Regions from separate parts of the Brevibacillus sp. NL20B1 genome, predicted to be linked through region 1. Evidence: riboswitches for the same ligand, from Rfam matches in the RefSeq annotation. Region 1 holds a riboswitch; the other holds the start of a gene.
The links. Region 1 has a riboswitch for cyclic di-GMP ahead of ggt (gamma-glutamyltransferase). Riboswitches for the same ligand answer to the same signal wherever they lie in the genome.
Positions count from the first base shown of each region.

Region 2: linked by a shared signal. The riboswitch ahead of KDN35_RS12205 (methyl-accepting chemotaxis protein) and the one ahead of ggt (gamma-glutamyltransferase) in region 1 are both predicted to bind cyclic di-GMP.

Region 1 covers NZ_JAGTPT010000039.1:3,162-18,360, reverse strand. Annotated here, with positions in the region: gene KDN35_RS19145 (THUMP domain-containing class I SAM-dependent RNA methyltransferase) at 1-69, opposite strand, end outside; gene KDN35_RS19140 (GNAT family N-acetyltransferase) at 217-1,113, opposite strand; gene KDN35_RS19135 (thiamine diphosphokinase) at 1,412-2,056, shown strand; gene KDN35_RS19130 (uracil-DNA glycosylase) at 2,073-2,774, opposite strand; gene KDN35_RS19125 (MDR family MFS transporter) at 2,998-4,281, opposite strand; gene KDN35_RS19120 (NAD(P)H-dependent oxidoreductase) at 4,569-5,156, opposite strand; gene KDN35_RS19115 (hypothetical protein) at 5,170-5,628, opposite strand; gene KDN35_RS19110 (TetR/AcrR family transcriptional regulator) at 5,736-6,329, opposite strand; gene KDN35_RS19105 (glutamine--tRNA ligase/YqeY domain fusion protein) at 6,585-8,246, opposite strand; cyclic di-GMP riboswitch class I at 8,640-8,729, shown strand; gene ggt (gamma-glutamyltransferase) at 8,982-10,604, shown strand; gene KDN35_RS19095 (methyl-accepting chemotaxis protein) at 10,700-12,688, shown strand; gene KDN35_RS19090 (glycerophosphodiester phosphodiesterase) at 12,802-13,521, opposite strand; gene KDN35_RS19085 (ABC transporter substrate-binding protein) at 13,536-14,861, opposite strand; gene KDN35_RS19080 (carbohydrate ABC transporter permease) at 14,911-15,199, opposite strand, start outside.
Region 2 covers NZ_JAGTPT010000016.1:6,777-21,975, reverse strand. Annotated here, with positions in the region: gene KDN35_RS12250 (putative thiazole-containing bacteriocin maturation protein) at 1-213, opposite strand, end outside; gene KDN35_RS12245 (hypothetical protein) at 478-684, opposite strand; gene KDN35_RS12240 (hypothetical protein) at 796-1,032, opposite strand; gene KDN35_RS12235 (ABC transporter permease) at 1,487-2,704, opposite strand; gene KDN35_RS12230 (ABC transporter ATP-binding protein) at 2,701-3,423, opposite strand; gene KDN35_RS12225 (efflux RND transporter periplasmic adaptor subunit) at 3,425-4,996, opposite strand; gene KDN35_RS12220 (response regulator transcription factor) at 5,196-5,864, shown strand; gene KDN35_RS12215 (sensor histidine kinase) at 5,923-7,245, shown strand; gene KDN35_RS12210 (ATP-grasp domain-containing protein) at 7,402-8,562, opposite strand; gene KDN35_RS12205 (methyl-accepting chemotaxis protein) at 8,559-10,817, opposite strand; cyclic di-GMP riboswitch class I at 11,053-11,138, opposite strand; gene KDN35_RS12200 (MBL fold metallo-hydrolase) at 11,941-12,624, opposite strand; gene KDN35_RS12195 (multicopper oxidase family protein) at 12,659-14,761, opposite strand; gene KDN35_RS12190 (FAD-dependent oxidoreductase) at 14,799-15,199, opposite strand, start outside.

The DNA.
Region 1 (15,199 bases):
CCTTACTTCCTGGGCGACCACGGCTTCCAGGCCAAATGTCGCCGTGGCAATTAATTCTACTTTCTGCATGATACAATCTCCTGTCGTTCGGATATGGCAGGGTGAAACCCCTCTACTATATTACCCGATTTGACAGATGCGTTGGTCATGTTTGTCAAACAAAAGTCCTGTATCGAGACGGGTGACGCTTCACATGTCGACAAGAAGCCCAATCACCTAGCCGCCCTGCTCCATCTGACGGATCATGTATACCTGTTCGATGCCGGAGGGCTGAAACCCGGCCTGTTCCAGCACGCTCACCACCAGCTTGCAGGAGGCCGGCAGGTTGAAGGTAGAACGCGTGCAGGCCAGTTCCGGCGATCCCCACACATGGGCCAGCGCAAAACGAACGATCGCCTCCGCATCAGCCCGTCCGGGCAGGTACGCACACTGCCGCAATACGATAGCGGTCGGTTTGCCCGCCTCGTCCAGCGTCCGTTTGTAAAAGGCGTAACCGACTGTCTCGCCGTTCTCGTCTTCCACGAAGACCGCCTCTCCATCGCAAAGGCTGGGCCACTGGTTTTGCCACGGCACGTCCGCCTCGTAAAAGGAAAGCGCCGCCGCCTCCTGGGGAATGCCATGCCGCAGCCGGTAGGGGGCGGAAGTGACATCGCCAAACGGCCGATCCGTCAGCGCGTCGGTACGCTGCAAGAACAGCAGCCGGTCCGTCACCTCATAACCGAACTGCCGGTAGAGGGCGATCGCCTGCTCGTTTTGCCGGAACGCTTCCAGCGTCGCCAGCTCGACGCCCGCTTTGCGGTACAGGGCCAGCGTCTCCTCCATCAATCGGCGTCCAACGCCCTGCCGACGGTACGCCGCAGCAACGCCGGTGCCTCCGTTCCAGGCCGCTTTTTTCCCGTTGATGGTGCGAACGCCGCTGGCGACCAGACCGATCGGTTCCCCGTCCGCAAACGCAATCACAGACAGGGATGGTGCGTAATCCTCCCGTCCCAGCCGCTGCAGCAGACTTTTTTCCGTCATCGTCACCGGAACAAAATAGCCCTCAAACCCCCGGTTCCACGCCAGTGTGACCTCAGCCAGCGTGCATTGATTCATGCGCTTGACGACAATCATCGCTTCACCTTCCCGCAGTTGATAAAATGATTTTAATCGACAAAATCCAAAACATTCAATTATTTTCACTGGTATTGCATGACAGGCGATGACCGCCGGCAAGATCTTTCGCGAGGACCGTCTATGGGCAGGTGAAGCGGATGGGCTCATCTTCATTGGCACATCAGGGCGGGTCCATGATATTGTGGAAGAGAACCGTTTTCGGGCCCGGAACCCCTGATTGGGTAGGACGGGCCTGCTCCCAGGAAAAACGATCTGGGGATGACAAACGCAATCGACACGGAATGAGGAAAAAATCATGAGCAATCCAACACGAATCATCCTGTTTGCAGGAGGCAATCTGGGTGACTGGGCGCTTGAGGAAGTAGAGGCGGGTGACTGTCTGGTCGGTGTCGACCGGGGAGCGCTGTTTCTCATCCGCCACGGTCTTCGGCCCCGCCTGTCCATCGGCGATTTTGACTCGGTCACGCCTGAGGAGTGGGCGGAGATCAGCGCGCACAGCGAAGAAGTGCGCTCCTGCGACCCGGTCTTGAAAGATATGACCGACACGGAGATGGGCTTCGTCTGGGCACTGGATCAGGGCGCGCAGGAGATTGTCCTGACGGGGGCACTGGGGTCCCGTTTCGATCACACGCTGGCCAACGTTCACCTGTTGTGGAAAGGGCTGCGCAGCGGCGTACGCTGCCGGATCGTCGATGCTGCCAATGACATCATGCTCGTCGACCGCGAGCTGACCCTCGGCCCCAGCCGCTTTCCCCACATCTCGCTGCTGCCGCTCACCCCGGAAGTGACCGGCATTACCCTGTCCGGATTTCAATATCCGCTGGAACATGCGACGCTGCGCCTCGGTGACACGCTGGGCATCAGCAACGTGCTGACGGCCGACAGCGGGACAATCTCCGTCGCAAGCGGGTGCCTGCTTGTCATCCGCAGCAAGGATTAACGAAAACGCGCCTCGCTTACTGCTCTCCTGCGGCGGTTAGTTCCACCTGTAGGGGAAGCTGCCAGTCGATTTCGCCCAAGCCCTGCTCCCGCAAAAAGCGGTTGGCCCTGGAAAACGGCCGGCTGCCGAAAAAGCCCCGGTTGGCCGAAAACGGGCTTGGATGCGGGGATTGAATGACACAATGCTTTTGCTTGTCAATAAACGCTGCTTTTTCCTGCGCGTGACGCCCCCAGAGAATAAAGACCATCGGCGTTTCCCGCTCGTTTAGGACGGCAATGACCCGGTCGGTAAACTGCTCCCAGCCCATCCCCTTGTGCGAGTTGGGGCTGCCCGCGCGCACGGTCAGCACTGTGTTGAGCAGCAGGACCCCCTGTTTTGCCCAGCTAACCAGATAGCCGTGATTGGGGATGGCACAGCCCAGATCGCTCTGCAGTTCCTTGAAGATGTTTTGCAGTGATGGCGGAGGCGCAACCCCCGGTTTGACGGAAAAGCTGAGGCCGTGGGCTTGTCCCGGTCCGTGATACGGGTCCTGACCGAGAATCACCACTTTGGTTTCCCGGTACGGCGTCAGATGAAGCGCGTTGAAAATGTCGTACATGTCGGGATACACGGTGCGGCTTTGGTATTCCGCCTTCAGGAACTGCCGCAACTGCCGGTAGTACTGTTTTTCAAATTCGTCCGCCAGCAGTTCGGCCCAATCGTTGTGCAATATTGCCATATCCTTCACACCTTGCTTTTTCTTCTCCTTTGTCTACTGTATCAAAAAGAGACGGGTCCGGCGATAACTTTCCCCGAGCTGGCCGCTCCCTTCTCCCAGTGCGCGAATACACGCGAACGACGCAGGGGTACCGGACATCCAGCCAGCGGAACAATCAAACGCAACAGGGCACCCCTGGACAATCAAGGGCACCCTGTTGCGCTCCCCCGACATATCTACGGCACTACACAGGGAGCGGTGTATTGTGAGAAGCAGCGTCGGTCTCGTTTTTTTGCTGACGCTGTTTTAACACGTAGTGAAACAAGCAGAGCATGAAGATTCCGATCAGAACATAGAGTCCGCTCATCATCCAGGATGGCACAAGCACCCCGACCAGGATGCCGCCAGCGCCCAGAAGTCTTCCCCCATGACCAACCAGTCCGTACACCGCCATATAGGACCCCCTCGCTTCATCGTTCACCAGATCAGCGATTACGGACTGGCTTACCGGCGTCAACAACAATTCGCCGCATGTCACGACAAACACCGCCAGGAGCAGAATCCACAGCCCGTTGCTGCTTCCCAAGGCGGCGAAGCCAATCATGTACAAGAACACGCCTGTTCGCAGCACAAGGCTGTCCGAGAACCGTTTGATCCACTTCGTCACGAACAACATGCCCATGGCAACCAAAATAGTGTTCTCCGTCTGCATGATGCCAACCATTCTGATCCCGTCGATCTTGAGCGAAAACCAATTCGCCACGTTCAGAAGCTGGCTGCCAAACTCCTGCTGAAGACGAACAGCTATGTAATAGGTTTTCTGATTGAGCAGGGCGTTGCCCAACAACACTGCGAGACAAAAAAAGAGAAAAGTGCGATCCTTGGCCACGAGCCGATAGCTTTGCAGCAGATCCTTCCACACCGCCTTGTTTCTTACCTGTTCATTCCGCTTCGTTTGGTGCGATTCGGTCATAAACAAGACAAACATGATCAGCGTTAACACATGAACACAGGTGAACAGCAGAAACAATTCAAACCGGTGCGTTTGAAACAGAAAGCCGCCCCCCAGCGCACCGATCGACATGGCCAGGTTGATCGACCAGTAGTTCAAGCTGTAGACATACCGGCGATTCTCCTGATTCGTCACGTCGATGATCATGGCGTCCACGGCGGGAAACAGCATGCCGGTGCCGACGCTTTGCACCAGCAGCATCGCATAGGTGAGCCAGGCTGAATCGAGCCACTCGGAGTTGGCGATGGTCATGACGGAGTACGCCCCTAGCAGTACCGATTGCGACATGATCATCACTTTTCGCCGCCCGATCCTGTCGGCCAAAAATCCGCCGTAGAAGCTAATAATCACCGTGGTTATGACCGTTGACAGCATGAGAACCCCGGCGATCGCCTGCCCCAGTTTTTCCGTAAAGTATATCGACATAAACGGAAAAATCGTCGCACCGACCAAAATGCTTAAAAACCTTGTCAGCAGGCGCACCTTGATGTTGATGTGAAGGTCGCGAAATCTCATGGTTCCCCACCCCCTTTTGTCAAAATTTTATACACACATTATACACTAATTTATGGCAATTTCACCTGCATTTTCATTTTGGCGACGCATTGCAATCAAAGCCCGTGGTGTCATGTGTGATGGTGCCCGCTCGCTCTCTTGACGACCAGCAATAAGTCGATAGCGTCCGCTTCAAAACGCTAAGGGGAGGGGTAAACATCTGGGTGTTTCGAAGAAGTGAGACTTGTGCCACCTGTTTTCCTTGCCATTCGCCCGGGTATCGACCCAACGGGATAACCGAATCTTCATCATGATTCCCTGAGTCCAAAACGCACCTGATGATAGACGGATTCCAGCCATTTTTGACGCCGCTTTTGGCTGCTCCTCTTGACGCCGGCAAACATGAATCTCTTGACCTTTCGTATTCCGCAAAACGCGAGGATCGCATCTCTCATAATCTTCCATTCGACACTGCGGCGAACCAGTCTGACATACCATCCGGGAGAGTCAATCGTATAGAACACCCATGCCGATTTTCCGCTGAGCAATCCCTTTGGCACCATCCCCTCGTAGTGATAGGCGAATCCCGAAACAAACAAGCGATCAAAGAAGCCCTTAAGAATCGCCGGGACACCATACCACCAAACGGGATAAATGAAGATGAGATGATCGGCCTGCCGCACCAGCTCACGATAACGCGTCGTTTCCGGATCGTTCTTGAGTTCGCTGCGCCGGATGCTGTCATTGTACACCAGAACCGGCTGAAAGTTGTCCTGGTATAGATCGATAACCGTATACTGGTAGCCGGCCTCTTGCAGGCCGCGCTCCACTTCCTTCAAAATGGCGGCATTCAAACTCTTCGGGTTCGGGTGTGCGTAGACAATCAACACATTCATCTGGATACCTCCGTCAGAACGGCAGGATGACCAACAACACAGCCAAAACAAGAATGACGACCGAGAGAAACTCAACCCGCCGGTGTCCGGCACGCTGCTCGGCACTGCCGACAGCTTCAGCGCCAGCCTCATTAAGCCGCGTTTTCAGTGTCTGATCGATCAATAACTTTCCAAGCAAAGCCACAAAGATTGTAAGGATCAGGCCAACATGCCACCAGGAAAAAGCCAGCCCCGTAACAATACGCACGAGATCAACGACCGCCACGACAATGGCCGCCCACAAGGCAAATCGGTTGTATCGGTTCCACGCGTTGATTGAGAGCCCCTCAACGGTTTCAGCCAAATCGGGTTGTCCCGGCTTTGCCAAAATGGACAGTAAGAGAGGACGGACACCGGCGGCCATGACAACGCCTCCGCCCACGATCACTGTCAGTGCCAATCGTTCCATTGCGGCCAGAACCAGATTCAACATGAAAACACCCCCATAATTTTTTGGTTGTATGACCAACCAATACAGATAACAACGGCTCTATTGACACCACACACATACCTTTCAATCCTCGCGCGGTACGCGCACTGTCACGTCCGCTCACGTTCCGATTGCGATTGCAAGAATTGTTCGACCATTTGACCAAGGAATTGGTAAGCGCCTTCCAGGTCAAACTCCGAATCAACGAAAGACTGCAAGGCGAGCCCTTCGAAACAGGCGAACAAAATGGCGGACATCTCAGCCCCATTTGGCAGCGTTTTTCCTGCCACCGCTTGGATTGTTTCTTCGATTCCCTCCCTTCCCCTTGCGATAAGCTCTTTCACCCCGGACTGAATCGCGGGATTTCGCAAGCCAAGCACATACAATTCATATCGCAGCTTGTACCAATCGGCATTGCTCTTTATTCGCTCCAAAGACTCCGCCAGCGCAGCGTCGGCAAGTTTGTCTTCCGCAACTGTCTTCCGTAACTTTCTCATCTGTTGGCAGTACTCATTGGCTGCTTCTTTGACAACAGACACCAAAAGGTCTTCCTTGTTTGCAAAATGGTAGTGCACCAAGCCGGGCGACACGCCTGCCTCACGAGCAATGTCCTTAACGGAACTGTTTTCGTATCCCTTTTCGGCAAGAACCTTGTAAGCCGCTTCAATTAATTGGGCTCGCGTATTACCTGCTTTTGGTTTCATTCCAGATCACCATTCATTTTGATTGGTTGTACAACCAATATATCATCTGTGTAATTTTTCAATATATTCCATGGGAAATCCTGCCGTCCAAATGACATTTTTTCTTTAAAATTGTGACCGGAATCGAGCATATCCGGCCGCCCCTCTCAAAAAAATCCCCCGCTCAGGTGTGCTCATGCAGCACCCGGCGGGGGTCCCCAAGAATATGAAAAAAGCTGTTAACCGTGTTAACAGCTTTTCCATGTATGCGCGAATTTATCCCTTCTTCGGCAGTTCAAACGAACTTTTCAGCGAGACAATCCGGTTGAACACCAGTTTGTCCGGAGTCGTATACTTTGGATCGACGTTGAAGTAGCCGTGGCGGAAGAACTGGAACTTGTCGTGCGGCTTGCAGTCCTTCAGGTTGGGCTCGACAAAACCGTGCAGCGTTTCCAGCGAATTGGGATTGATGTTGTCCAAGAACGAATCGCCGTCTTCCTGCCCGTCCAGAATGAGCGGTTCATACAGGCGGAACTCCGCCGGAACGGCGTGTTTGGCGTCCACCCAGTGGATCGTCCCCTTCACTTTCCGGCCGGTGAACCCGGTGCCGCTCTTCGTTTCCGGGTCGTACGTACAGTGCAGTTCCACCACGTTCCCCTGTTCGTCCTTGATCACGTCGTGGCACTTGATGAAGTAGGCGTGCTTCAGCCGCACTTCGTTGCCCGGGAACAGGCGGAAGTACTTGCTCGGCGGATTTTCCATGAAGTCATCCTGCTCGATGTAAATCTCGCGGGAAAACGGGATTTGCCTGATGCCCATCTCGGGATTTTCCGGGTTGTTTTCCGCGTCCAGCATCTCCACTTGGCCTTCCGGATAGTTGGTAATGACCACTTTCAGCGGGCGCAGCACGGCCATCGTGCGCGGCGCCTTCAGCTTCAGGTCTTCGCGGATGAAATGCTCCAGCATCTTCGCATCCACCACGCTGTTGCTGCGGGAGACGCCGATTTCCCGCGCAAACGCCCGAATCGCTTCCGGCGTGTAGCCGCGGCGGCGCAGACCGGCGATGGTGGGCATCCGCGGGTCGTCCCAACCGTCCACGATTTTTTCGTCCACCAGCAATTTCAGCTTGCGTTTGCTCATCACCGTATTGGTCATGTTCAAACGGGCAAATTCATACTGCCGCGGCACGTGCTCCATCTCGCATTCGCGTACGACCCAGTCGTAAAGCGGACGGTGATCTTCAAACTCGAGCGAGCACAGCGAGTGGGTCACGCCCTCGATGGCGTCTTCCAGCGGGTGGGCAAAGTCGTACATCGGGTAGATGCACCACTTGTCTCCGGTGTTGTGATGGGTGGCATGGGCGATCCGATAGAGCACGGGGTCGCGCAGGTTGATGTTCGGCGAACTCATGTCGATTTTGGCGCGCAATACTTTTTCGCCGTCCTTGAACTCGCCGTTGCGCATCCGCTGGAACAGGTCCAGGTTTTCCTCCACCGAACGGTTGCGGTACGGACTCTCCGTGCCCGGCTCTGTCAGCGTCCCCCGCGTTTTGCGGATCTCCTCCGCGGAGAGGTCGTCGACGTACGCCTTGCCTTTTTTGATCAGCAACACCGCGCGATTGTACATTTCCTCAAAGTAGTCGGATGCGAAATGAAGACCATCCCACTCAAAACCCAGCCATTTGACGTCTTCCTTGATCGCTTCCACGTACTCGGTGTCTTCTTTCAGCGGATTGGTGTCGTCAAAGCGCAGGTTGGTTCTGCCATTGAATTCGTCAGCCAGCTCAAAATTCAGGCAGATGGATTTGGCATGACCGATATGGAGATACCCGTTCGGTTCCGGAGGGAAACGGGTCACGACTTCTTTCACTCGTCCCGCCTGCAAATCCTCAATGACGATGCTGCGGATAAAATTGGATGTTGCCGACTTGTTTTCCAATTGAATCAACCTTTCACTTCACCTTTACAATCAATAATACTGATTCCGCATCGAGAGTTCAACAAATCGGGCCGTGCCTCGTCCCGCCTTACCACAATGGGGCACATGCCGTCGCTGTTGACGGCCGCAGCCGATGTTCATTATTGAATTCAGCAGCTTGGATGTGCGCAGAAAGGTGCGCGCACGAAAAACATCCTCCGCCAAGTGCAGGGACATCGGACCATAGTCACAAAATCCGCAGATTTTTTTAATTTCCCCTTAAACATCGGGACGAATTTACCGATCTAATGAAATAGAAATGTGATTTTCCCAAGTCCATTGGACTGCCTGCACCGCGAGACGAATGAAGATGGTCTCATTTTACGCATTTTGAAAATTTACGACCACGCATTGATATCGAAACGGCAAACCCGGGGAAACCCGGCGACGCAAAGCTACAGGGGCTACCTCCGCCATGAGCGGACACGCCAGCCAGTTACCGAAGTATTGATGTAGGACAAACCGATGATCCTATGTCATCGGTCTTTTTTGTGTAAGCAGGCGGTTGCAGTCCATAGGGGGGAGGTGAGGCGCCAGAGCTACGTACCATCCAGCACAACTTGCTTTTACAACTAGACCAAAGGAGGAACGACTGTGAAAAGGTTCTGGAAAAAACTAGGCGCCCTGGGACTTGCCGGCGTTTTAAGCCTGTCCGCCTTCACACCTGCGGGCAATGCTGCACACCGTCCAACTTCCATGTCGCCGAATGGCATGGTTACCACTCCGCACTACCTGGCTACCGCCGCTGCACTGAAGACGCTGCAGGAAGGCGGTAACGCGGTCGATGCCGCGATCGCTGCGGCTTCCACACTGACCGTCGTCTATCCTCATTACACCAGCATCGGCGGGGACAACTTCTGGCTGATCTACAACGCAAAAACGAAAGAACTGCGCGCCCTGAACGGCAGCGGCCGTGCCGGGGAGAAAGCGACCATTGAGTTCTACAAGAGCAAAGGATACGAGAAAATCCCGTCCCGCGGTTATCTGGCCGCCAACACCGTCCCCGGAGTCGTTTCCGGCTGGTGGGAAGCGTACAACTACGCTCGCAAGGAAATGAGCGGCAGCAAGATTCCGTGGAGCAAACTGCTGGAGCCGGCGATCGAGTACGCGGAAAAAGGCTATCCCGTCTCCCCCAACCAGGTGTACTGGACCAAGTACGCGACCGATCCGACCGACAACGATCTGAAAAATCTGCAGCGCTTTGAAGAGTTCCGCAAAATCTACCTGAAACCCAACGGCGAACCGTATCAGGCTGGCGAAATCCTGAAGCAGAAAGACCTGGCGGAATCCTTGAAAATCATCGCCAAAAAAGGGGCCGACGGATTCTACAAAGGCGAAATCGCCAAGAAAATCGTCGAAGACATGCAGAAAAACGGCGGCTTGCTCACCCTGAAAGACTTTGAAAAACACACCGCTACGTGGGCAAAACCGATTTCCGTTGACTATCGCGGGTACAAGGCGTACAACGTACCGCCCAACTCGCAAGGAATGGCCTCGCTCTCCATTCTCAACATCCTGAACAACTTCGATGTGAAGAGCTTGGGCGAAGGCACTCCCGATTACTACCATGTGATTGTGGAAGCCACCAAGCAAGCCTTTGCCGACCGTGACAAATGGCTGACCGACCCCGAGTTTGCCGACATTCCGGTAGACTACCTGCTGTCCAAAGAGCACGGTCAAGAACTGGCCAAGCGGATCGACATGAAACAGGCAGCCCAAACGGTGGAGCCGCTCGATCCGAAAGGGGACACTGTATGGCTCGGCGTCGTCGACAAGGATGGCAACGCCGTTTCGATGATTCAAAGCCACTACTTCGACTGGGGCTCCGGCATCGTGGCCAAAGGCACCGGCATCCTGCTGCAAAACCGCGGCAGCTACTTCTCCCTGGATCCGAACCACATCAACCACCTGGAGCCGGGCAAACGCTCCTTCAACACCATCAATCCGGCGATGCTGTTTAAGGGAGACAAGCCTTACCTCCTCTACGGAACCCAAGGCGGAGAAGGACAGCCTCAGACCCAGGCCGCTCTGGTGACCCGCATTGTCGATTTTGGCTTCAGCGTACAGGACGCGATCGAAGCGCCAAGATGGCTGCACGGACGCAACTGGGGTGCTTCTTCCAACAACCTCAAGGTAGAAAGCCGAATTCCGCAAGCTGTTTTGGACGAACTGATCAAACGCGGTCACCCGGTTGAAAAACTGGAAGACGCCTACACCGATCAAATGGGCCAATCCGGAGCGATTCTGATCGATCCCGTCACCAACGTGAAGTTTGGCGGCGCCGATCCGCGCGGCGAAGGTGCAGCAATGGGATATTGATTCACTCCAGACTGCCGGGAGCATTCCCGGCAGTCTGAATGCTGTTACGCTTCAGGCGTGCATATAGGCCTGATTACAAAAGGAGGAATTCCCTCGTGTTTGTCTTCGGCAAACTTCGAAACAAACTGATTGTTTGGTTTCTTGTCGTAGCGATCATACCACTCATCGGCACCTCCCTGTATATCACCACCAGCAGCTCGGAAATCATCACGGACAAACAGCGGCAGTCCTACATCGACCTTGCCAAAAGCACCGCCGTCGCGATGGATCAATACCTGGACAGACGGATGACGGAGATTCAGGTGCTGGCCCGTTCATCGGATATTCAATCGACGGACGCTGCCGCGAAAAACCTGTTCATCCGCTCGTTTACCGAGGAAATGAAGATATTTGACGGCAACACCTTCATCTCTCCAGACGGAAAAGTTTCGGCCGACACGTTTCCGACAAGCGTCGGCATCGACTTGTCCGAACGGCCGTTTTTCAAGGAAGGAATGGCCGGAAAAGCCAGTTACTCCGACATCGTGATTGCCAAGACGACTGGCAAACGCTCCATTGTCGTCGCCTCTCCCGTCAAAAACCAAAACGGCCAAATTCTTGGCGTACTGACCGGTCTCGTCAACGTTGACCAGTTTACCGAAACCTTTCTGCAACATCTCAACCTTGGCAACGGCGGATACGCCATTCTCGTAGACAACAAAGGGCTGATTCAAGCCCATCCCAACGAAGAGCTGATCGGCAAAGCAGTGGAAGAAGCCGGCCTGCCGCAGGGGTTGGCCGAGTTCCTCAAACACGGCGGCAGCGAGACAGCCTCCTATACCTACACGGACGCCGGCAGCGAGTACATGGTTGCCTATGCGCCCATTGCAACGACAAACTACGGATTGTTCCTGCATATCCCGGTCCAATCCATTACGTCGGCTGTGTCCGCTCTCAACACCAACATCGCTGTCATCGTTCTCATCGTCAGCGTTCTCGTAATCGCACTTGCATTCGCCGTGTCGCTGCGGATCACGCGACCGATCATGGAAGTGGCCAGCGTGACCAAACGCATCTCCGATGGAGAACTGACGGTGGAGCCGCTCCGCATCCGCACGCAGGATGAAATTGGCCAACTGTCCCAGGCCGTAAACGCCATGGTGGATAATCTGCGCACCATCATCCAGCAGATGAACGCCAGCGCCGAAAATTTGGCAGCGTCCGCAGAGCAGCTGACCGTAAACGCCGAGCACACAAGCAAGGCCACCGAGCAGATTGCAACGACCATCCAGGAAGTGGCGTACGGCGCAGAACGGCAAGTGCAAAGCGTGGAGGAAAGCGTCCGTGCGATCCAGGACGTGTCCTCCGGTGTTCAGCAAATTGCCACCAATGCGGAAAACGCCGCAGATTCTGCCCTCAGGGCTTCGCAAATCGCGATCGACGGCAACCAGACCATCCAAACCGTCGCGAAACAAATGCAGTCCATCAACGAGACGGTCAACCAGATCGCCCTTATCGTCAAACGGCTGGGCGAAAGTTCCCAGGAGATCGGTCAAATTGTCCAGGTCATCACCGACATTGCCGAGCAGACCAACCTGTTGTCGCTTAATGCCGCCATCGAAGCAGCGCGTGCCGGGGAACAGGGACGGGGATTTGCCGTCGTGGCCAACGAAGTCCGCAAACTGGCGGAACAATCGGCCCAATCCGCTCAACAGATCGAACAGCTCATTCTGGCCATCCAGCAGGAATCGGACCTGGCCGTACAGTCCATGGAAAAAGGGACAAAAGAAGTGGCGCTCGGCCTCGAGGTCGTCAACGATGCCGGCAAATCGTTTGAACAGATTCAGTATTCGGTGACCCACACGGCCGACCAGATTCAGAAGGTAAAAGACCACTCCCGCCAGATGACCGCAGGTACGGAACAGGTGGTTCAGTTGGTCACGCAAATTGCCGAAGTGGCGGAAAGCTCCGCAGAAGGAACGCAAAGCGTCTCCGCCGCCACCGAGGAGCAGTTGGCCTCCATGGAGGAAGTCACGTCTTCTGCCAGCTCGCTGGCGAGAATCGCCGAAGAGCTGCAGGCTCACGTCAAACGCTTCAAGATATAAGCACAACAAAAAGGCACCCGTTTTGCGGTGCCTTTTTTGCTGCCGGCTGTACCGAATGAAACAGCGGCCACGAGGGAGTGTCCTCACAGCCGCTGTTGTTAGTTATAGTGCGCTCAGCGAAGGGCCAGCATGCGGTCCGGATGGTTGGTGCAGATTTGCACCTGCGGATGCCACTCCATGATTCTGCGGATAGCGTCCGGGTCGTCCACCGTCCAGGCGATGACGCCAACCCCCTCATTGATTGCCTCGCAGGCCAATTCCCGGGTGAGAAACGGATAGGACATGGAGAGCACATCTGCTCCCGCCTGCCGCAGTTGTTCCAGGATCATGATCGGCCGTCCGTAGACGATCAGCCCGGTCTTGACGTCAGTGTCCAGCTGCCGCACCTGCCGGATGAGCTCGTGGTCAAACGAGGTGAGGTACACATCCTGCTTCATCCCGTGCCGATCCAGCAGCGTCAGCACGCGTTCCGCCAGTCCGGGATGCATGTCGGCCGCCGTTTTCAGCTCAATGTTCAGTGTGCATCGTCCCTTCACGGCAGCCAGCACCTCTTCCAGCGTGGGAATCGGTTCGCCGGCAAAGCGCTCATCAAACCAGCTCCCTGCATTAAGCTCCCGCAGTTCCGCCAGCGTCAGATCCTGCACCCGTCCGCTGCCGTTCGTCGTCCGCTCCAGTGAAAAATCGTGGAACAGAACCGGCACGCCATCCCTGGAAAGCTGCACGTCCACCTCAATCGCGCCAATGGCCGGTTCCGCCAGCGCAAGCTCAATCGCCTTCATGGTGTTTTCGGGCGCCTTGCCCGACCAGCCGCGATGCGCCATGCAAACGTTCATGCAACATCACCTCATTACTTTTTCAGTAGTTTCTCGCCTTTTTCCACAACCTTGGCAATCGCCTCGCCCACGGTCGCCTGGTTCAGCACCGCCCGCTGAATCTCCGTCATGATGACTTCCTGCAGTTCCTTATAGCCGGGAACCATCGGACGCGGTTGGGCATACTCCAATTGTTTGACCGCCACCTGAAAGTTTGGCTCTTTCTGGTATGCTGCTTTCATCTCGTCCGACTCGACCGCTTCCTTCGTCACCGGCATGTACCCGGTTTCCAGCGACCAACGTATTGTCTGCGGCGTATCCGTCATCCATTTGATAAATTCCCATGCCGCCTTTTTCTCCTGATCCGAAGACTTGGCCAGCATCACCAGGTTGGCGCCGCCAGTCGGCACCCCATAATCCTTATTGGCCGGCAGAAACGCCGCCCCTACTTCAAACGCGGCGCTCTCCTTGAGCGCGTGCAGGTCTCCGGTCGATGTAAAAATCATGGCCACCTGCTGGTTGAGGAAATCCTGCTTGGCCACGTCCCAGGCGTTGTATTTTTCGCCCGGCGGAGCCTTCATCACCCCTTCCTTCAGCAGGCTGATCCAGAACTCCAACGGCGCCTTTCCCGCTTCGTTGTCGAGCGCCACGCTCTTGCCGTCTTCGCTCAGGATATTTCCGCCGCTCTCAAAGACCAGCGCTTCGTAGAACCAGATGTCGATCGGCGTGGAGAAGCCGTAGGTCTTCGTCTTGCCCCCCTCTTTTTTGGTCAGGGCCTTGGCGTACTGGCGCAGTTCCTCCCATGTCTTTGGACCGTCGGGATTCAATCCGGCCGCTTTCAGCATGTCCCGGTTGACGTACAAGAGCGGGGTCGAACGGTTGAACGGCACGGCGTACAGTTTGTCGTTCCAGTAGGAGTTGCCCATCAGGCCGGGAATGTATTTGTTTTCCTCCCCGTTCACGTAGGCCCCCAGGTCCTGCAGCACCTTGGCATCGGCAAACGCGCCCACCGATGCGATCTCCACCATCGTCACGTCGGGCTGGTTTCCGGCTGAGACGGCAGCCAGCACCTTGGCGTGGTTTTCATAGTAGCTGCCTTGATAGGACGGCTTGACGACGATGTCTTTGTGCGTGTCGTTGAATTGTTTGACCATCTCTTCGATCACTTCACCGTTGCGGCCGCCCAGCGCGTACCAAAAGTCGATTTCCACGGGCTTTCCGGCATCGGCTGTCTGCTGCTGGCCGCCGCTTCCGGTACCGGACTGCTGGCCGCCAGCCGCCTCCTGCTTGCCGCTGCACCCGGCCAGTACGGCCGTCACGCTCAATACACAAGCCAATAAGGATACGCGGATCTTTTTCACAATGCATGCCTCCTCTTTCTTTTCAGGAAGGAACGCGGGTTTTCCTTTTTTATTTGGATGAATAGACAAACGCGCTGATGATGTGCCGCTGGGCGATGAAAAAGATCGCCAGGACCGGCAGCACGAGGATCATGTTGCCCGCCATGATGACGTTCCAGAGTTTGCCGCCTTCCGCCGCCTTCAGCATGGAGATGCCGATTGGCAGCGTCCGCACGGTGTCGCTGTTGGTCATGATCAGCGGCCAAAAGTAGTCGTTCCAGTGATAGATGAAGCTAAACAGCCCGAACGTGACCAGCACCGGCTTGGCCATCGGCACCATGATCGTCCACATGATCGTC
Region 2 (15,199 bases), on a different contig from region 1:
CCGGTGCGGGGCCGGCAGTCCGTCCGTCAACTCCTCCAGCGTATGCTCGCCATTCAACACCGGCATCAGTTTTTCCATCCACTGCAGGATCGTCCTGCCTTCCATGTAAAGCGAGCCGACGTTGTTCCGAACATGTACTCCGCCGGATGGATCGGGAAGAAAAAACGTATCTCCCTTCACTTTCAGACGCATCGAAGGCTTCAAACCTGTCATCCCCATGGTCCCTCCCGTTCGCCGTGCTGACTATGCGCATCCATCCCACAATGACATTTCGTGTTCATCATATGTACCGCTATTTGTCCTTCTTGCCTACTTTGTGGGGAGGGCTTCATTAGACCGCCCGCTTCCTTGACACGAATCCTGACAGGCCCGTCACTTCCAACCGAACCCGTCGCTTCCAACCGAAAAAGAAGCCGAACCCCTTGCAAGTGAAGGGATTCGGCTCTTTTTCCAATCATGACAAGCACGATATTCGGGCTATCCCCAGCACCGTGCGCACCGCGGGAAGAAGCAGTTGTGGCAGCGTGGGACAAAGCAGTTGAAGCAGCGCGGGAAAAAGCAATTGGCGCAGCGTGGGAAGAAGCAGTTGCGGCAGCGCGGGGCAAAACAGTTGCGGCAGCGTCCCCCACATCGCCCGCAGTTGAATTGAGCGTATTCGTATTCCGGATTTTCATAGGGAACCATTTCGCTCGCATGAAATTCATCCGCTTCCAAGTTTCTCATTTCCTTTTTGAAATCGTCCAATTGTGATACCTCCATTCAAGAATTGACCTGGATATTTAGGAACGGCCATCGTCAAAAGCTTTCACCGTAAGCGTCATACACGTCGTAGTAGCCTGCGTACGGGTCAACATAATCAACGTAGTCCAGATATTCGTCATAGAACGGCGCCTGGTAGACAACCGGCACGTAAGACAGATAGGGCGAATACATGACCTGATACGGGTGCGGCCAATAATACCACTGCGGATCGTACACGGCTGCGTCGTAAGGTATATAGCCATGTTGGCTTTCAACGGGTGTGCTGCTCAATGAAACCTTTCCCCTTTCACCATCTTTCTGATTGCTGCTACAGTGCACAATATTCCGATTTCCCAGATTGGTTGCCTGCCCATATCGAATTGGGCGTTTATCTAACACGAAAGCCACTCCAATACACAGGAGTGGCTTCAGTGTGTAGACAAGGTGACTATTGCAAGGAGAACACGTTTCCGTCATCCGCTCCGTGCTCGCCCAGCAGGGAAGCACAAACTGTACGCTCCGCATCGATTTGCGGGGGATCGCCAAAGCCGCATGGCTACGCAGCCCGTTCAGAGGTGGCGCTCCTTTTTCCCGCAAATCGCCACTCCGCTCGGTAGGGCTCACAAATCGCTCTGCCTGGAAACGTGCTTCTCCTGCGGTACAATCGGTTTGTCTTCAGTCTGAGCCACTCCAATACATAGGAGTGGCTTTCGGTTGTTCGATGGGTGATGATACCCGCTGCGCGCTACTCGTAACGCAATGCGTCAATCGGTTTCAACCGCGCGGCTTTGCGGGCCGGGTAGACCCCGAAGATCACGCCGACAAGCACGGAAGAGAGGAACGCGTACAGCATCGGCGTCACACTGACTGATGTGGCAATGCCGGCAAACTGCCGCAAGCCGATAGCAGCGCCGACACCCAAAAGAATGCCGATGATTCCCCCCAGCAAACTGATGGTCACGGATTCGATCAAAAACTGCCGTTGAATGTCCCAGCGTTTTGCTCCGAGCGCTTTGCGGATGCCGATCTCACGCGTGCGCTCCGTCACCGAAACCAGCATGATGTTCATGATCCCGATTCCCCCGACCACCAGCGAAATGGCGGCAATGCCGGACAACAGGGCGGTCATTACACCGGTCACCTCTTCAGCCGTACTGAGAATTTCCGATTGCGACCGGATTTGAAAGTCGTTTTCCTGGCTTGGCCGCAGGTTGTGCTGGGCTCTCAGCGTCAGCTGAATGTCAAACTGCGCCTGAGGCAGCGCCTCCGCAGAGACGGCCGACACGTAAATGCTGCCCACAAACCTGCCTCCGGTCAGCCGGTTCATGGCTGTTGTAATCGGGACGATCACTTTGTCGTCATTGTTGGTCATTCCCGTACTGCCCTGACTTTTCAAAATGCCGATGATTTCAAACGGAATCCGGTTGATCTGGATGGTCTGTCCGATCGGGCTGGCATTGCTGTCGCCGAACAAATTGGCGATCACGTCCGGACCCACTACTGCTACATTTGATTGTCTCTGCACTTCCAGTCGGTTAAAGAACCGGCCCTGCTGCACCTGTACGTTCCGCACCTGGGGATATGATTCATTGGTGCCTTCGAGCGAGGTGGCGTAGTTTTTGTTTCGCCAGACGACCTGAGCCCGCCCCGTCACACTGGGCGAAGCTGCTGCGATGGAACTGTTTTTCGTGAGCGCTTCACTGTCTGCCAGCGTCAGGCTGTTTAACGAACCGGCACCCAGGTTGATTTGCCCCCGGGCAGTCTGGCCGGGCGTCACGATGAGCAGATTGCTCCCCAAGGCGTTGATTTGCGACGCCACGTCGGCGGAAGCACCTTCCCCGATGGCCACCATCGCGATGACGGCGGCAACCCCGATCACGATGCCGAGCATGGTCAGCATCGAGCGCAATCGGTTTGTTTTGATACTGCGCAAAGAGACGCGCAGGCTTTCCGCGAAATTCATACCTTCACATCCTCAAGGTTGGCCCGTCTCTGCCGGGCAACCGCTTCGTTTGCGATGATCTGTCCGTCACGAAAGCGAATGATCCGCTTGGCATGTTCGGCAATGTCGGGTTCGTGTGTAACCAGCACGATGGTCTTGCCTTGCTCGTGCAGCTGCTGAAAAATGCTCATGATCTCAATGCTCGTTTTCGTATCCAGCGCGCCTGTCGGTTCATCAGCCAAAAGCAGCACGGGATTGTTGACCAGCGCCCGGGCAATCGACACCCGCTGCTGCTGCCCGCCTGACAGTTCGTTCGGCTTGTTGTACAGCCGGTTGCCCAATCCCACGCTTTCCAGCGCCTGCACGGCTCGTTCGCGCCGTTCCTTCGCGGGAACGCCCGCATACAGCAAGGGCAGTTCCACATTTTCCACCGCGCTGGTACGGGGGAGCAGATGAAATTGTTGAAACACAAAGCCGATCTTTTGATTGCGAATGATGGCCAGCTCGTCGTCATCCGCCTGCGACACGGGGTGACCATCCAGGTACAGTTCGCCCGACGTAGGTTTGTCCAGACAGCCGATCAGATTCATCATCGTCGATTTGCCGGAACCGGAGGGACCCATGATCGCCGCAAAATCCCCCTCCTCGATCACCAGGTTTACCCCGCGCAGCGCTTGAATTTCCTGATCACCGATAACGTACGTCTTCTTTACCTCTTCCATCTGAATGACCGGTTTCATCTCAACGATTCCCTCTCATGCCGCCGCCGAATCCTCCGCCGGGTCCTCCGCCAGGGCCTCCCATCCCGCCAAAGCCCGGGAAGCCTCCCATGCCGTTTGACCTGCTGCTGGAGCCGGAGGCGGCAGTGTTCTCAAAGGTCAGGACCACTTGATCCCCTTCCTGCAGACCGGACGTGATTTCCACCCGGTCAGAGCTGAAGTAACCGATCGTGACCGGCTGGAAGCGGAAGCGGGCAGCGTTCCGGCCTGCTGCTGCGCCTCCTGTTTGTGCAGCGCCGGCCTCACCCTTGGCCGATGCGAGGTACACACCATCTTTCCCGTTCTGGGTTTTCAGGGCAGCTGCAGGGACGTACAGCACATTTTCGTGCGTTCCCACTTCGATGCTCGCGTTGACGGTCATGCCGGTTTTCAGTAGGCCGTCCTTGTTGTCGACGGACAGGAGCACCTGATACGTGGTGACCCCCGAATCGGTCGTCGCTTCCGGATATACCAGCTTCACCTTTCCGGCAAAGGTTTGATCGGCATACGATGAGGTGGTAAAGCTGGCCGACAGCCCCGCCTTCACTTTGCCGATGTCGCTTTCGCTGACGTGCGCCAGCACCTCCAGATTGCCGGCGTCCGAATTATCCATGATGATGAACGGATTGGACGGGCTTTCCCCCACATTTCCGTTTATCTGCACAATCACCCCGTCCATGGGCGCTTTGATGGTTGTGTCCTGCAGGTTTTTTACCTGCTGCTGCCACTGCGCCTCCGCCTGTGCTACTGCGGCTTGTGCAGACTGCACAGCCGAGGAGTCCGGCCCCGCTTTGGCTTCCTGCAGGTCGGCCACCGCCGTTTCATACGTCGCCCGCGCCTGTTCCAGTTCGCTCTTGGCTTTCGCTTGTGTCTGGCTGCGGGCCAGCACGGCGCTGTTGTACTCCAGCTGCGCCTGATCCAGACTGCTCTTTGCTTGCTCATACTCGCTTTTGGAAATGATGCCCTGAGTGTACAGCGCGCTTTGCGTGTTGTAGGTCCGTTGCGCGTTCTCCAGATTGGCTTTGGCCTTTTCCACGTCGTAATCGGCCTTTTTTGCGTCGTAACCGCTTTGGGCCGCGTCCAGTGCGGCCTTCGCCTGGTTCACCTTCGCCTGCAGCGCGTTGATTTCCGCCGCGGTCTTGGGCTTTGTCGCTTCAGCCAAATGGGCCTTGGCGGACAGGAGATTGGCTTCCGCATTCTTTACCTGCAATCGGGCTTCCGAATCGTCCAGCTCGGCCAGCACTTGCCCGGCCTTGACACGGTCGCCGACGTTCACACGGATCGATTTGATGACTGCATTGCCGCTGGAAGCAGACAGCGAAACACGCTTGGAGGCCTGCACGGTTCCCGATGCAAAGACCGTTTCCGTTACATTTCCCCGCTTGACGGTCTCCACGCGCATCACGGAGGCGGGGCTTTGCGAAGACGCCCATTTCTGGTAGGCAAAGGTTCCCGCCCCGCCCAACAGGACAGCGACCAAGCCGATCGTCACGACCCGTCGCCTGTTTTTGCCGGGCAAGAACAGTGCCAGATTTCTCTTGGCATACTCACTCACGCAGCATTCCCCCTAGACGTATCTGACAAGTCTTACCCGCTCATTATAGGGAGCAACGGTGAAAAAACGGTGAAAAGGAAAACGCCTTCCTGATCGATGCCGAAACCATTTTTTCACCCAATTTTCATTGAAAGCGTGTAGTATGGAGAGAGGAATGAGACCAGACACCTTTTCATGTTTTGTGCAAGGAGTGTCTCTTTTGAATATTTTGCTGGCCGAAGACGACATTCGACTGGGTGAATTGATCGCGTACATGCTGAAGAAAAAAGGAGGCTATCAGGTTGAATGGGTGACACAGGGAGACGATGCCCTCGCCTATGCCCTGCAGGCCCACTTTGACATCCTGATTCTGGACTGGATGCTGCCCGGAGAAGATGGGGTGCGCGTAGCCAGCCGATTGCGCCAGCAGGGATACAACGGCGCCATTCTGATGCTGACTGCGCGAGACGCGCTCCAGGATCGCATCGAGGGGCTGGACTCCGGAGCCGACGACTACCTGGTAAAACCGTTTGAAATCGAGGAACTGCTCGCCCGCTTACGCGCGTTGGCCCGCCGCAATTTTGCCCCGATTCAGGAGCAGATCGTGCAGATCCATTCGATCACCGTCAATCTGACCAACCGCACAGTCCATGACGGCGAAAAGGAAATTCACCTGACGCCGCGGGAATACCAGCTGCTGGAACTGCTCATACGCAACAAGGGACAGGTATTGTCGCGAGAGGTGATTTTCGAGCGCATCTGGGGCTTGAATTCCGACGTGTCCATGAAAACGATAGACGCCACCATCAAGTTGCTCAGGAAGAAGCTCAACGGCGAGACGGAGATGATTCAATCCATTCGCGGGGTGGGATACAAACTTGATGACTGACTGGTTCTCGCGCTGCCGTTTTTGGAAAAAGGATCTGTTTGTACATACGCAAAACCGGATGACCGTCCAATACAGCATTTTGCTCATGGTCTTTCTCACTCTGTTTATTGGTATCGTTTACGTCCTCGTCGACATCGGGATTGCGTATGAACAAAAGAGACAGCTGCAGATGATCACCGAACAGGAAGTCAAGCTGATCGAAGAGGCGCTGCGAGACGACGTGCTGAGTCAGGAAGAGTACGACAACCTCAACCGGATGCGGGAAAGCCGGAATCAATTCTTTTACTATGTGGTGGACGCAAACGGACAGCTTTTGTTTGGCGATGAATTCATCCCGCGGGCCAAGTCACAGATCCTGGAGCTTGTCCGGGGATGGATTCCTGCCGCCAACGAAGTCCGGCACGGCACCGTGACGGTTCCGCCTCCGCCCCGGCGAGGCAAGCCGATGCCGCCGACGGACGGACGGCTGGAACTGATGATGACGGGCCGCCCCATTTTTCAGGGCGTACAGATGAAGGGAATCCTCTACACGGGTATCGACATTTCGTTTATCAACCATTTGCTCAAACGGCTGCTCACCGTATTGACGGTCCTGGGCATTTTGTTTTTGGGGATTGCGCTCCTCCTCAGCCATTTCATGTCCAAGCGGGCGATGATCCCGATTCGTCGTTCCTTTCAGCGTCAGCGGGAGTTTGTCGCCGACGCTTCGCACGAGCTGAGGACTCCGCTCAGCATCTTGCAGTCTTCGCTGGATGTATTGGAAATGGAAGAGGGCGAGCAGCTTTCCGCTGTTGGACGAACCGTTCTGGACAACATGAAAGATGAAGTCAGACGGATGACCAAACTGGTGAGTGACTTGCTGACGTTGGCCCGTTCCGACTCCGGCCCCCCCGATCTGCAGTGCGAGTACGCTGACGTGGTCCCTGCTGTCCAACAGATGATCCGCTCCACCCAAACGGTGGCTGCCTCGAAAAAGATCTCCCTGAGACTGGATGCGCCAGCGACGGTGATGGTGTACGGCGATCATGAACGGATCAAACAACTGCTGTACATCCTGCTGGATAACGCCATCAAGTACACTCCCAGCGGCGGAGACATTACGGTCACTCTCTCCGTTGACAACACGGCGAATCCCCCGTCCATGTGCCTCACCGTCCGCGACACCGGCATCGGCATCCCGCCAGAGGAGCAGGACCGCATTTTTGACCGGTTTTACCGGGTCGACAAAAACCGCTCGAAACAAATGGGCGGCACAGGACTGGGGCTGGCAATCGCCAAATGGATTGTGGAAGCCCATCACGGCACGATCACCGTGACGAGCAGCCCCGGACTCGGCAGCAGCTTCACCGTCAAACTCCCGCTGCATTCCCCCAAAACGTAACGGCTGTGTGCATACACAAACAACAAACAAGGGTCCATCACCTTGCTGACACACGCAGCACAGGCTGATGGACCCTCGCTTTTTCCAGCACGACGGCGTCATCATTCCGCTTGGACCCCGACGCCGTCTGTTTCTAGCCGCATCTGACGACAAGAGCTATTTCATGACCAGGTACTGTTCCAAATCCAAATGCAGCAGGTACTCATTCTCTTTCAGAGAAGGGCTGCGGTAAAAGACGACGGAGAATGTGGGATATTCTTCATACGGGATGAGCCTGTATTCCAGAATGTCGCTGAAGTTCTTTTCAAACTTCCGGTCGTGCACGGACTCAATAGACTTTCCGTCAATGCTCAACGGCAGCTCCGCGCACAGGAAACTGAAAATGGAATCGTCCAGGGACGCAATGATCTCGTCCCACTTGGGCTTCTTCTGCTGGAAGAAGTACTCGTACACGTTGACGCCGTACGCATGCGCCCCCAGATCGGTCGTGCACAGGCCGGCGAAGCGGAGCGGATTCACCTCGATTGGAATGAGCTGGCCCGATTTGGAAATCCGCACTTCAAAGTGCATCGGGAATCGGCGGAGCTGCATTTCATGGCCCAACTGCTTCATAAATGTCTCGATTTTGGCCAGGGCCTCCAGCAGCACGCTTTTCCCGGTGAAATAAATCCGGTCGGACGTGTCGGCTTCGTGCGCAAACATGCGCTTGAACACGTTCAGGACGACAGGTTCCCCGTTTGCATCGTAAAACGCATCGACCGCGTATTCCTCTCCCTGAATCCACTCCTCCAGGATAAAGCTGCTGGCGCTCACGACCGACTCGGGATAAATCTCCTTAGCCGCTCTCATGTCCGCCTGCAGCTGCTTGCACATCGCCGGCCATTCGTCCGGCTTTTCCACCAGGTAAACGCCGACGCTGCGAAAGCCTTTTGTCGGCTTGACCACCAGTGGAAACGGAAGTGTCTCCACCGGCAGTCGGAAAATCTCCTCATAGGAACACTCGCGGAAAAAGAAGTCGGGATACAGCTTTCGCAAGGTCTCGCGAAACTTGATCTTGTTTTTAAACAGCTCCGCCTGTTCCATGAGCGGTGTTCCCTTCAGAAGCGGATACACGGACGCCACCGCATACTCGGAATTGCACAACAGCGCAAGGTCGGGATCACGCACACGATCCGCCACCTCGTCCAACTGCCAAATCTCCAGCGTTTTATCCAGCGGAATGCGGATATCCCCGCACTTCACCGCCGGTACGCCCACATTGGCAAGAGTCTGGGACAAGAGCAGAGATACGTACGGCTTATCCAACACCATCATCATGCAGATTGTTCCTCCTTACCCGCATCGCCGCGCACCACAAACTTTTTGACCAACTCATTGAGCTGTTCGGAGGTCGCTTTCATCTGACCGGCAATCTGTCTCATATCAGATTGAATCTCCGTCTGATTTTGAATGTTGCTGCTGATCGTCATCAGAGCCGCCGTCATTTCCGTGATGCTTTCGGTTACCTGCCCCAGATTTTGGGACGAAGCGTCCGTTCCGTCAGCCTGCGCGTCCACATTCGCCTCGAACGTCTTGATCTGCTCCGTGGAACTTTCAATCGACGTTTTGATCTCTTTCATGTGTTCGATCAGCGACATGACATTTTGTTTTTCCCGCAGAATAATCTCGCTCTGCTTGCTGAGCGTGTGGATGGTCTCACTGAGCGAGTTTTGCAGTTCGCCAATAATGCCGTGAATATTGTCCGAACTGTTCTTGGATTCTTCCGCCAGCTTGCGAACCTCTTCGGCTACGACCGAGAAACCTTTGCCGGCTTCACCCGCCCGCGCCGCCTCAATCGAAGCGTTCAACGCGAGCAGATTGGTCTGTGTACTGATGCTGGTCATGGTCGTCACGATGTCGCTGATTCGTTTCATGCTGTCTTCCAGCTGCTTGGCAATGTCAACCGACTTCTTCACTTCGACCTCGATATTGTCCATGCCGGCCAGCGCCTTGTTGGCAACGCCCTCCGAGTTTTCGGACAAGTTCTTGATCTGTGTAATTTCATTGACCAGATGGCCCAACGTGGACAGGTTGTCCCGAGTGGTCGCGGCAATCTCCTCCACCGCCGCGCTCAATTCCTGCGCCACCGCGGAGATGTTGGTGGACTCATTGCTTACGTCGTTGGTTTTGCGGTTGATGCCCTCGATGTACTCGGTACTGGACGCGATGTTTTCCTCCAATTGAATGGAGTAGTCAACAACGGTCGTGGCCGAACGTTTGATGTCGGCGATCATCTTCTCCAATTGGTTCAGGTATTCATTAAATGCGTCGGCCAATTGACGAATTTCATCTGACCCGGATACCTGAATGCGCCCCGTCAGATCTCCGCCGCCCGAGGCGATGGCAACCAGACGGTCGCGTACGTCCGACAGCACGTTCAGACGTTTGGAGATGTATGCGAAAACAATCACAATCCCCACGATGAACATGAAGATGATCAGGCTGATGAGCATCACCTGCTGGTCGGACAATTTTTCAATGTTTTTGACAGGAACCCACAGGAACAAATACCACCCTGTCTCTTCGATCTTGTTGGCAAACACGAGATCGTCCTGATCGGTGTACAGATCGCTGTCTTTCTGTTCGTTTAATACCTTCACCATCCACGCCTTCATGGCAGGATCTTCAATATCGGTTTCCAGCGTATTCTGTTCGTTTGTCTCCACCTGTTTGACTGCGCCCGTCAAGATGTTTTGATAGGAATCAACAACCATGGCGTGCATGCCGTCCGCCAGCGAGAGCGAGTTGGCGATGTCCGCCACACCCGTCAAGGAAATGTCGATGGAGAAGACGCCCTGGAACTTGTCCTGTGCATAAATCGGGATGGAAGCCGTCACCATCATGCCTGTTCCCAATTCGTCCTTGTACGGCTTCGTCCATTTAATCTCCCGGCTGGGGTTGTTTTCGGGCACGGCGATTTGGAAAAATTCATTGGCCATGGATTTGTCGGTCGTATAGGCGCCTTCCTTGTTATCCACGAACGGATAAATTTTTTGGAACTTGTGAACGGTCGTAAAATAGTACCACTGCGATTCGGGAATTGTCTTTTTAATCGTCGCAAACAGACCGTCGAAGCTCTCGGACGCCAAAATCTGCCGCTTTTGCTCAACGGTCAGCGGTCCTTTTTCAATCCGCGCATTCCCGATGTCCGCCTTTGTTTTGGCGACATATTCGTCCAACGCGTACAACCCGTTGCTCATCCGATACTTGCTCTCAAACAACTGGTTGACCAGGTCATCCGGATATCCGCGCAGTTCCTCCAGCTTTTTCTCGTACGAAGAGTTGGCCAGCTTGCTGACCACCCCGATTTTTTCGAACTCTTCCCCGATCAGCTGAATCTTGGACTGCAGGAGGCTGCTTGTTTTGTTGATCTCCTCCTGCTGAATGGTTTGTTTGGAATAACTGATGGCAAATGAGGACAGTCCCAATTGCAGGACGAGAATGATCACAAACAAGAAGAGGACACGGGCTTTTAAACTGCGCAACCGCAACCCGCGCCATTGGAAGTCCCATTTTTTGCTCGTCGCGTTCATGTTTCTACCTCCGATCGTCTGTTGGTTTGAAGTGATATGAAATGGCATCCTAGAACAAACCTGTAACCCCCTTTCGCTCATTCGAAAGGTTGGACTGGCAAAACCGGCTGCCACTAAGCAGACGATAACGGTGGCCGTGGAACCATTTTCCCTTGCTGGAATGTTCACAAAAAAGACTATTCGGTTACCCGAATAGCCGCCATTCCTGAGACTGAGTGAAATAGAGCGCATCGGTTTCGGCAACCCGGCCATCATAGTTTTGACAACCTTAGACCCGAGGCTTTGCGTCCTTATCTTTCGATAAGTTTGCCATTGACGAACCTTGTCGAAAATTAGTGGATTTTAGTGGTTTCTGTAATATATTGTGACTTTTTGTCACATTCATAATATAACGAATTAGGTTACTGGTCAATATTTCCTATGCTGCGAAAGTTGATAGACCTATGGATTTGCAGCGGAATTTCCGGCGGCTTGGGAGTTTTCTCACATAGGATTGATCGATAGAGAGGAGCTTGGTAGGAGGGATGAAGAGATGATGGAATGGGGATTTGAAGTCGACAAAAACATTTTATTGATAAATAAATATCTACAGAAATTACTTTTGGTATAGATAATTTGCGTGGATCAAGTGACGTGTCGCGTGTTTTCATTGAGCAATTCCTCGACATCTGGGCAAAACGAAGGGAACTGCCCCGCGTGATGGGCGTATAAAAACCCCCCCAAACGACTTGTTTGAGGGGGCGGACCGAAGACAAACGGTTCATTGAGTTAGCGTCCACAAAAAATGATTTCCAGGCCGAAAGGCCTGCCCATTCATCAACCGAAGCGGAAGACAATGTGCATCGCGTGGAGGGATGGGCCAAGCGAGCTCCTTTGACGACCTGCTCAGCGGAAAAACGAAGACGCGGGAATCAACAGGGGACACAAGTCTCACTTCCTCGAAATACCCAGATGTTTGTCCCCTGCCCGCGTCTCGTTTTGGAGCGGACTTCATTCGCTTCTGTGCTGGGCGTCAAGCGAGCGAGCGGGCCCGATCTCCCATGCGCCGCGAACTTTGTCTACACGCTGACCCCCCAAACGACTTGTTTGAGGGGGCTGTTCCTTCATAACGATAAAAGAGCGCTCAGCCTAATTTTCCGCCGTGGTAACAGTAATAATGCGCAGCGTGCAGACTTGTAATGGTTCGCAACGATTGCTCCGCTTTTTCCAGATCCAAACAATAATGCGGATTGGCGACGACGAGTTGACCGTTGTCATTCACCGCAGCATCACCGGTAATCACGCTGTTCAGTTCGGGAACATACAGGGAAATGTGCCCGGAAGTATGTCCGGGAGTAGCGATGATTTTACATTGATTGGAAAACAGCATGCCGCCATCGCGCACCACGTGATCAACGGGCACATGTTTCAAACTCTTCAACTGCTGGATGAACCATTTGCCAAATGCCTGTTGTTCCTCAGGCAAATGCTGCAGCAGGTTTTCAGCCTGAATCAATCGCTCTGCTTTGCTTTCACCGCTGATGAACCTGGCTTCCTGTTCACTTGCGATAATCCGTATCCACGGGTATTTTGCTTTAAAATCATACAGTGAGCCGATATGGTCATCATCGTAATGCGTAATGATGATATGTGTGAGATTCTTCGCGTCATAGCCGTTTCTTGCGATCTCGCTTTCGATGAGAGGGAGAAACCCCGGATACCCGGTATCGACCAAAGCCAGTTCATTCTCCGATACGATCAAACTGGGATAGATCACATTGGTTGTGCCATTAAATTCAAACGAAATGCTCAGTTCGACAATCTCCATACGCTTCACCCTACTTTCCATAAGTCCGTATCGTTTATTCCGGGTGATTCCCCGACGCCTCGCCAACCGTATAAGGCGTTGTCACGTTGGGATACGTCAAATGCATCGACATCCCCAACGCCGCATGCTCCAGTATGTGGCAGTGATCCATCCAGATGCCCGGATTGTCGGCGCGGAATGCCACTTCGTAGGTTTCGCCCGGTTCCACGAGGACAGTGTCAAGCACGAGCGGACTGCCCTTGTACGGCTTGCCGTTTCGGCTTAGGACAACAACATGATGTCCGTGCAGATGCATCGGATGCTCCGAAAACGACCGGTTGACGATGCGCGTCTTGACGAGGTCCCCTTCCTCCACCACGAACGTCGGCGTATGCGGAAACACTTCCCCGTTAATGGCCCACAAGTGATTCGAGGAGCCATTGTAATTCCCCAAATAGATCTGGTCCAACACCATGAGAAATTCCCGGTCAAACTTTGCAGTGTCATCAATTGGTGCCGGAGCGGGAGCACCGTATTCCAGCGGGTCCAGGATCGGACCTCCTGCCCGGATGTCGGCTTTCCCCTGCCCGTCTTTACTGAATACAACAACGGCTTGGGATTCCCTCTCATCCAGCGCCAATGTTACCGGATGTTCAGGCATCGTAAATGTCACATCATACCGGCCGCCTCCCCCGATTTTCAGCCGCCGGTCAGTCACCACCCCCGGCTTGTGAATGTCCCAACCGTCAATCGCGGATACTTGGAAAGGCGTCCCATAAAGCGAGAATATTTTCGTATTGCTGGCGCTGTTCATGAGCCGAAGCCTCACCTTCGTACCGGGCTTTATGATTTGGCTTTGAGCGGGGGCTGGCAGATGCAGAACCGCTGTCTCTCCATCCGGCGTTTCCCAGTCGTGAGCGAAAACCGTGACATCGGCTTCCTCGCCGCTCGTCTGACCATTCCCGGCACTGCTCGCATCACTGCGCTTGGGCAGGATAATGAAGGCCCCGAACAGCCCTTTGGCAACCTGGACCGAAGAAACTTGATGGGAATGATACCAATGGCTGCCCGTCTCTTCCACGACAAAGCGATACGTATGGGATTCGCCGGGCATGACGGCATCTTGGGTCAATCCCGCCACCCCGTCTTCCGCGTTTGGAACATCGACGCCGTGCCAATGCAAAGTAACCCCTTGTTCAATATCTTGATTCCGCAGCGTGACTTCCACCAGATCTCCTTCGTGCACCACCAGCTGCGGGCCCGGAACCTGGCCGTTAAATGTCCACGCTTCGACCGTGTGTCCCGATGCGAGCTGGATCGTCTTCTTCTGCGCGACGAGCGTAAAGCGTTTGTCGGGTTGGCCGGTGCGGGGGCCTGTCAAATCGGCGACGCTCACCGCTGCTGCGCTGCCTCCTGCCGGCATGACGGCATGGTGACCGTGATGATCTGACGATACAACGCTCGGAATTTCGGAACCTCCGCCATATTCAAACGTTTCCGGATGAATCATCGCCATGGATTCAGGAAATTTGCTGTTTGCAAGCGACCACTGAAACCACGCCACCAACAGGACAACCGCCGCTGATGCCAACGCGGTTTTTCTCAATACCCGCGCCAGAATCCCCTGGGGGCGGGACCGGATGATCTCTACGCGCCGCCGATGGTACAACCACAGCAGAGCGGCGCATCCCACCAGCACGGCCAGGTACAGCGTGGACTCTCTCACATCCGGGATGGATGGAATATCGAACATTACCAAAGACAGCACCAAGAGGGCCCCGGCTGCCATCGTGTGAATGGATGCCGCGATGAACACCAAAGATTTCGGCGTCATGACCGTGTTCTGCTTCAAGAATGGCAGAGCGCTTCTGGCCACGAAAATAGCCGGCAGAGCCAAGAGCGGCAGCATGACGATAACGCGATCCATGACGAAATACCAGCCTAGCGTGAAATAGGCTATCGTTATGACAATACCCCAGAGGAAAAGCAGGATGAAGCCCGCCCAAACGCCGACTCGCACCGCTTTTCTCCACCGGGAAACACCGGTTTGCCGAAACGAAACGTATTTCAGACGATTCGCCGCAAGTCCGGTCAGCCCCCAGACGATCACAAGCGCCAACAACAGAATAAATTCCAGACCATACAGTGCCTCGAGCACGAAATTGCCTCCTTTACGTCTCCCTCCAGGAGCCCCTTTATACCGTTACCTTGTCATGCCAGTTCACGCGATAATCGTACATCCACGCGAGAGATTGACGGCTCGCCATCTTCAGAAAGAAAGGGAGCATCAAATCGCGGAAAAACACTTGTACCGGATTCGTCGCATGTTTGCGCTGGCCAATGCTTCTCGAATACTTGACGATCTTCTCCACCCGTTCCCGCCGCAACAGCTCAAAGTGCCGGAACGCCTCTCCCAGATTGCCGATGTCCCGGACGCATTTGGCGAGCATCAAGGCATCCTCAAGCGCCAGCGAAGCCCCCTGCCCGGCGTTGGGCGAAGTCGCATGAATCGCGTCGCCGATGAGTACCGCGGGTCCGCTGTACCAGGCGGAGACGGAGATCAGGTCGTAGATCGGATAGACGCCGATGTCGCTTT